2 regions of the Nonomuraea sp. NPDC049655 genome follow, and region 2 is predicted to be linked to the other one. Evidence: riboswitches for the same ligand, from Rfam matches in the RefSeq annotation. Region 2 holds a riboswitch; the other holds the start of a gene.
What was found. Region 2 has a riboswitch for cobalamin ahead of cobN (cobaltochelatase subunit CobN). Riboswitches for the same ligand answer to the same signal wherever they lie in the genome.

Region 1: another riboswitch for cobalamin. It lies ahead of ACIBQ6_RS37160 (ribonucleoside-diphosphate reductase subunit alpha); the one in region 2 lies ahead of cobN (cobaltochelatase subunit CobN).

The regions. Positions count from the first base shown of each region.
Region 1 covers NZ_JBITLS010000013.1:289,100-292,687, reverse strand. Annotated here, with positions in the region: gene ACIBQ6_RS37175 (TetR/AcrR family transcriptional regulator) at 1-185, shown strand, start outside; gene ACIBQ6_RS37170 (hypothetical protein) at 202-360, opposite strand; gene ACIBQ6_RS37165 (alpha/beta hydrolase) at 461-1,408, opposite strand; cobalamin riboswitch at 1,610-1,815, shown strand; gene ACIBQ6_RS37160 (ribonucleoside-diphosphate reductase subunit alpha) at 1,944-3,588, shown strand, end outside.
Region 2 covers NZ_JBITLS010000009.1:147,298-150,885, reverse strand. Annotated here, with positions in the region: gene cobN (cobaltochelatase subunit CobN) at 1-1,644, opposite strand, end outside; cobalamin riboswitch at 1,675-1,885, opposite strand; gene cobG (precorrin-3B synthase) at 1,896-3,098, shown strand; gene ACIBQ6_RS28275 (precorrin-8X methylmutase) at 3,095-3,588, shown strand, end outside.

The sequences.
Region 1 (3,588 bases), on a different contig from region 2:
ACGTGCGGGTGCTGCTGGCCGAGGCGGGCGTCCCGGAGACCGAGGCGCTGGCCGACATCCTCCTCGCCCCGCTGGGCCCCGACGTCTACGCCGAGCAGCGCAGGCGCGGGCTCACCCCCGAGCAGATCACCGCCGCCCTGGCCCGGCTGGCGCACGGCATCGTCGCCCGGGACGCCGGGCGCTGACCGCGCCGGCGGCGGCTCACCCCCAGGCCGCCGCCTTGTCGTACGGGTCGACGTTCCTGAAGGCCATCCCGACGATCTCCTCGACGTCGTCGTCGCCGTAGGTCCCGGGCAGGGCGAGCCCGATCTCGATGTCCAGGAGCTCGTAACGCTGGTGATGCCAGCAGGCGGAGAGCACGGTCGCCTAGAGCTCCGCCGGTCGAGCCCTTGAAGATCCACCGGTCGGTGTCCCCGCGCGAGGGGCCGGCCCGTCCTCGCCTGGCCGCTCCGGTCGCGGGTTACGCGGTGAGGGCGTCGCGGAGGAAGCTCAGGATGTCCGCCCGCGCGTCCTCGGCCTGGGGGGCCAGCACCGGCATGCTGAGGAAGGCGTGCCCGGCCTCGGGGTACTCGGCCAGGCGGGCGGGGGTGCCGGCGGCCTGCAGCGCCTCGGCGTAGCGGCGGCCGTGGTCGGCGATCGGGTCGTGGGTCGGCACCGCCACGAGCGCCGGGGCCAGCCCGCCCAGGTCGCCGGCGTGCAGCGGGGAGAGCGCGCGGGCGTCCGTCCCCTCGGGCACGGCGAGCCGGTGGAACAGCCGCAGCACCGGCACGCTGAGCGTCGGGGTGTCGGCGTACTGGATCATCGACGGGTGGCCGAACATCGTCCCGGCCACCTCCACGGCGGGATTGACCAGCACCTGGGCCTTCAGGGGCAGACCGGCGTCGCGGGCCCTGATCGCCGCCAGGGCGCAGATCAGCCCGCCGCAGCTCTCGCCGAACAGGACGGCCCGCGCCGGGTCGACGCCCCACTGCGCGGCGTGCTCCAGCACGTGCCGGAGCACGTCCCAGCCGTCGTCGGCGGCGGCGGCCAGCGGCGTGTGCCAGTCGAGCAGGCGGTGGTCCACCGAGACGACGACGGCGGGCAGGTGGGCGGCGAGGTGGCTGTTGACCCAGTCGCTCTGCGGCGCCGTGCCGACGAAGCCGCCGCCGTGCACGTGCAGCACGAGCGGCAGGACGTCCCCCGGCTCGGCCGCTCGGGGCCGGTGGACCCGGACGCGGATGTCGCGGCCGGGCAGCGCCACCGTCCGCCAGTCGACGGCGGCGCCGGGATCCGGCCGGCCGGTGATCGCCTGTGCCTCGACGGAGGCGCGCAGCCGGTTCTCCGCCTCGACGTAGGCGGCCAGTTCGGCGGGGGTGACGGTGTCCCAGTCCGGCGTGACCGGACGGCGGCCGGTGGAGGTCTCGCTCATGGTGGTCTCCTCAGGTTTTCGCTACTTGAAGTATCGATACCTAAGGTAGCGAAAACCGGGCAGGGCCGGTCTATGACCTCGATCACATGCCGGTCCGCCCGTGAGGCCCGCGGGGAGCGGCTCCGCGGCGGGTGGCCGGATCGGAGCGGGGGTTCTTCGCAACACGAGATGTTGGGTGTGACTTTTTGATCCGCCCTATATATGGTGTCTCCCGCAGCCGGTTCGGCCGCCCCGCCAGGGCGGCCGAGGCAAGAGGGAACCCGGTGGGAATCCGGGACTGCCCCGCAGCGGTGAGTGGGAACGACCGCCGTCAGACGCACTGGGCCGAAGGCCCGGGAAGCGACGGCCAGTAGGCAGCGACAGCATGCCCATGAGTCCGAAGACCTGCCGGCGCGCCGCGCGCGATCATGCGCGCGCGGCTGGTCCGAGGCCGCGCGGGACGGTGGACGGCACCGGCGAGAGGGCTGTGGCGCCTCGCCGTCCGCCTCCTGCGCGCGTTCTCGGCCACTGACCGAGTTCACGAGGGGAGAGCGCAGTGACGGTCACAGGGGACCCGATGACGGACCTGGCCGGGACGGCGCGGGCGGACGCCGACAGGTCCGCGCCGCGGCGCGTCCAGATGCAGGTGCGCAAGCGCAACGGCACTGCGGAGCCGGTCGACGTCAACAAGATCGTACGTGCGGTGGAGCACTGGGCGACCGATCTGACGGACATCGACCCGATGCGGGTGGCCACCAAGACGATCAGCGGCCTCTACGACGGGGCCACCACCGCCGAGCTGGACCGGCTGTCCATCCAGACGGCCGCCGAGATGATCGGCGAGGAGCCGCAGTACTCGCGCCTGGCCGCGCGGCTGCTGTCGGGCTACATCGACAAGGAGGTCCGCGGGCAGGGCGTGGCCTCCTTCAGCCAGGCGATCCGGCTGGGCCACGCCGAGGGGCTCATCGGCGACGAGACCGCCGAGTTCGTCAACGCCAACGCCCGCAAGCTCGACGACGCCATCGACGTCACCGCCGACCTGCGGTTCGAGTACTTCGGGCTGCGCACGGTCTATGACCGTTACCTGCTGCGCCACCCGTCCACCCGGCTGGTGGTGGAGACGCCGCAGTACTGGCTGCTGCGCGTGGCCTGCGGGCTGGCCGAGACGCCCGCCGAGGCGGTCGGCTTCTACCGGCTCATGTCGTCGCTGGCCTATCTGCCCAGCTCGCCGACGCTGTTCAACTCCGGCACCCGGCACACCCAGATGTCCTCCTGCTATCTGGTCGACTCGCCCCGTGACGAGATCGGCTCCATCTACGACCGTTACGCCCAGGTGGCGCAGCTGTCGAAGTTCGCCGGCGGGATCGGCATCTCCTGGTCGCGGGTGCGCTCCAGGGGCGCGCTGATCCGCGGCACGAACGGGCACTCCAACGGCATCGTCCCGTGGCTGCGCACGCTCGACGCGTCCGTGGCCGCCGTCAACCAGGGCGGCCGGCGCAAGGGCGCGGCCTGCGTCTACCTGGAGCCCTGGCACCCGGACGTCGAGGAGTTCCTGGAACTGCGCGACAACACCGGCGAGGACGCCCGCCGCACCCACAACCTCAACCTGGCCAACTGGATCCCCGACGAGTTCATGCGCCGGGTCGAGGCCGACGGCACCTGGTCGCTGTTCGACCCCGACGAGGTCCCCGAGCTGCCCGACCTGTGGGGCGAGGGGTTCGAGGAGGCCTACCGCGCCGCCGAGCGCGACGGCCGGTACGTCCGGCAGGTCAAGGCCCGCGACCTGTACGCCAAGATGATGCGCACCCTGGCCCAGACCGGCAACGGCTGGATGACCTTCAAGGACGCCGCCAACCGCCTGTGCAACCAGGCGGCCGAGCCCGGCAACGTCGTGCACCTGTCCAACCTGTGCACCGAGATCGTCGAGGTGTCCAGCGACGCCGAGACCGCGGTCTGCAACCTGGGCTCGGTCAACCTCGCCGCCCACCTGGCGGGCACGGGCCCCGGCGGCGACATCGACTGCGGCATCGACTGGGAGCGGCTGCGCGCCACCGTCCGCACCGCGGTCACCTTCCTCGACCGGGTGATCGACATCAACTACTACCCGAGCGAGCAGGCCGCGGCCAGCAACCCGCGCTGGCGCCCGGTCGGCCTCGGCGTGATGGGCCTGCAGGACGTCTTCTTCGCCCTGCGCCTGCCGT
Region 2 (3,588 bases):
CAGCGGCAGGTCGCCGATGGCGGCGTCGGTGCCGCACGCGGCCGACATCCCCGCCGACTTGCCGGGCAGCCACTCCAGGTTGCCGTGCTTGCCGACGTGCACCATCGCGTGCGCGCCGAACTCGGCCGACAGCCAGCGGTAGGCGGCCAGGTAGTGGTGGCTGGGCGGCAGGTCGGGGTCATGGTAGATGGCGATCGGGTTCTCCCCGAAGCCGCGCGGCGGCTGCACCATCACCACCAGGTTCCCGGCCCGCAGCGCGGCCAGCACGATGTCGGTCCCGCTGTCGCCCTCGTGCACGAACAGCTCTCCGGGCGGCGGCCCCCAGTGGCGTTCCATCTCCTCGCGCAGGGCCGCGGGCAGCGTCCGGTACCACTGCTCGTAGGAGGCGGCGGAGATGCGCACCGGGTTGCCCGCCAGGTGCTCCTCGGTCAGCCAGTCCTGGTCCTGGCCGCCGGCGGCGATCAGCGCGTGCACGAGCGCGTCGCCGTCCTGGTCGGCCACGCCGGGGAAGCCGTCGCCCAGGTCGTAACCCGCCTCGGCGAGACGGGCCAGCAGCCGGACGGTGCTCGCGGGGGTGTCCAGCCCGACCGCGTTGCCGACGCGGGAGTGCTTGGTCGGGTACGCCGACAACATCACCACCAGCCGCCGCTCTGCGGGAGGGGTGTGCCGCAGCAGGCCGTGGCGCACCGCGATGCCCGCCACCCGGGCGGCCCGCTCGGGGTCGGCGGCGTAGACGGTCAGCCCGTCGGGGTCGATTTCCTTGAACGAGAACGGCACCGTGATGATCCGCCCGTCGAACTCCGGGATCGCGACCTGGGAGGCGGCGTCCAGCGGCGACAGCCCGTCGTCGTTCTCCTCCCATGCCTGCCGGGTGGTGGTCAGGCAGAGTCCTTGCAGGATCGGCACGTCCAGCTCCGCCAGCGCGCCGACGTCCCAGGCCTCGTCGTCGCCGCCCGCCCCCGCGGTGGCCGGACGGGAGCCGCCCGCCGCCAGCACCGTGACGACCAGGGCGTCCGCCGCGCGCAGCGTGTCCAGCAGCTCCGGCTCGGCCGCGCGCAGGGACGAGCAGAAGACCGGCAGCGCCTGCCCGCCCGCGTCCTCGACGGCGTCGCACAACGCCTCGACGAACGCGGTGTTGCCGGCCATGTGGTGGGCCCGGTAGTAGAGCACCCCCACCACGGGACCGCCGGTGGTCCTGGCAGGGCGGTCCAGCCGTCCCCAGGTGGGAGCGGGGACGGGCGGCTCGAACCCGTGCCCGGTCAGCAGGACGGTGTCGGACAGGAACGCGTGCAGCTCGGCCAGGTTCGCCGGGCCGCCGTGGGCCAGGTAGGCGTGCGCCTCGGCGCACACCCCGCCGCTGACCGTGGACAGCTCCATCAGCTCGGCGTCGGGAGCCTGCTCCCCGCCCAGCACCACCACCGGGCGCGGCCCGGCCAGCAGCGCGTCGAGCCCTTCCGGCCAGGCCCGCCGCCCGCCCAGCAGGCGCACCACGACGAGGTCGGTCCCCTCCGTCAGGCCGGGGACGTCCTCGGCGGTCAGCCGGGCGGGATTGCCCAGGCGGTAGCCCGCCCCGCAGGCGCGAGCGCTCAGCAGGTCGGTGTCGGAGGTGGAGAGCAGCAGAACGGTACGGCTGTCGCCAGGCACGGCGCATTCCTCCCTCGGGGTCCTCGCCCCGGTCGCGGGTGACACGACGGCAGGAGTCTCCTGGCTCCCGGATCGACGCTCACCCCGGCCTTCCCGCCCGTCGCCGGACAGTGGCCTCGTGGTGGGGTTCGCTCCCCGGTCACAGTGGCGGGACCGCGCCGGATTCACACCGGCTTCCTCCCATTGCCATCGTCTACGCCGAAGCTTACGACAGGAGCGACCCGTCCCAGAAGTGGCGTTACGATCCCTTCGTGCCCGTAGGTGAATCTTCCGGACGTACGCGTCCCGATGCCTGTCCGGGGGCGCTCCAGGTGCACGAGGCCGCCGACGGCCCGCTCGCCCGCGTGCGCCTGCCCGGCGGCGCGGTGTCGGCCGCGCAGCTCCGCGTGCTCGCCGGGTGCGCGGCCGAGCTGGGATCGGGCGTGATCGAGCTGACGTCGCGGGCGAACGTCCAGGTGCGGGGGCTGCGCGCGCCGGAGGTCTTCGCCGGGCGGATCGCGGCGGCCGGGCTGCTGCCGTCGCCCGCGCACGAGCGGGTGCGCAACATCCTGGCCTCGCCGCTGGGCGGGCGCGGTCCCGACGGGCTGCTGGACGTGCCGGCGATGGCGGACGCCCTGGACCGGGCGCTGTGCGCGCGGCCCCGGCTGGCCGCGCTGCCGGGACGGTTCCTGTTCGCCCTGGACGACGGCACGCGGGACGTCGCCGGGCTCGGCGCGGACGTCACCTACGTGGCGACCGGACGGCTGCTGCTCGCCGGCGCCGACACGGGGCTGACCGTCGCCCCGGACGCGGCCGTCCCGCTCATGATCGACGCCGCCGAGGCGTTCCTGGACGAGCTGTCCCCCGACGGCCCGCGCGCCTGGCGCATCCGCGACCTCCCGGACGGCCCCGCCAGAATCGCCACCCGCCTGCGCGCCGGCGAACCAAGCCTGATCGACGCCCCTGACGCCGCGAACGCCGCGAACGCCTCGGATGCCGCGGATGCCGCGGATGCCGCGAACGCCGCACGCCGCCCGTCCGCGGGCAGGATCGCCCAGCGGGACGGCCGGGTGGCGATCGAGGCGCTCGTGCCGCTCGGCCGCCTGACGTCCGACCAGGCCGCAGCCCTCGCGGACCTCGGACGGCCGGTGCGCCTGACACCCTGGCGGACCGTCGTCCTGCCGGACCTCTCCCCCGGCGAGGCGGACCGGACCGAGCGGGCGCTCGCCGCCGCCGGGCTCGCCACCGACCCGGACTCTCCCTGGGCCGGGGTGACCGCCTGCACCGGCCGTCCCGGCTGCGCGAAGGCGCTCGCCGACGTGCGGGCCGATGCCCGGCAATGGGTGCGGGGCCTCGGCCGCGCACCCGCCACGCCCGTCCACTGGGCCGGTTGCGAGCGGCGCTGCGGCCTGCCACGCGGCCCGGTCCGCCAGCTGATCGCAACCATCAACGGATACGAGGAACGCCAGGAGTGAGCGACTACATCCGCGACGGAGCCGAGATCTACCGGCGCTCGTTCGCGACCATCCGCGCCGAGACCGACCTCACGGGCCTGCCGCCCGAGGTCGCCCAGGTGGCGGTGCGCATGATCCACGCGTGCGGCATGACCGACCTCGTCACCGACCTGGCCTGGTCGCCGCAGGTGGTCGCGCGGGCCAGGGAGGCGCTGCGCGGCGGCGCGCCGGTGTTGTGCGACGCCATGATGGTCGCCTCCGGCGTGACGCGGCGCAGGCTGCCCGCGGGCAACGAGGTGCTGTGCACGCTGGGCGATCCGCGCGTGCCCGAGCTGGCCGAACGCCTCGGCACCACCCGCAGCGCCGCGGCCCTGGAGCTGTGGCGCGACCGCCTGGAGGGCGCGGTGGTGGCGATCGGGAACGCGCCGACCGCCCTGTTCCGGCTGCTGGAGCTGGTGGCCGAGGGCGCCGGACGCCCCGCGGCCGTGCTCGGCATCCCGGTCGGCTTCAT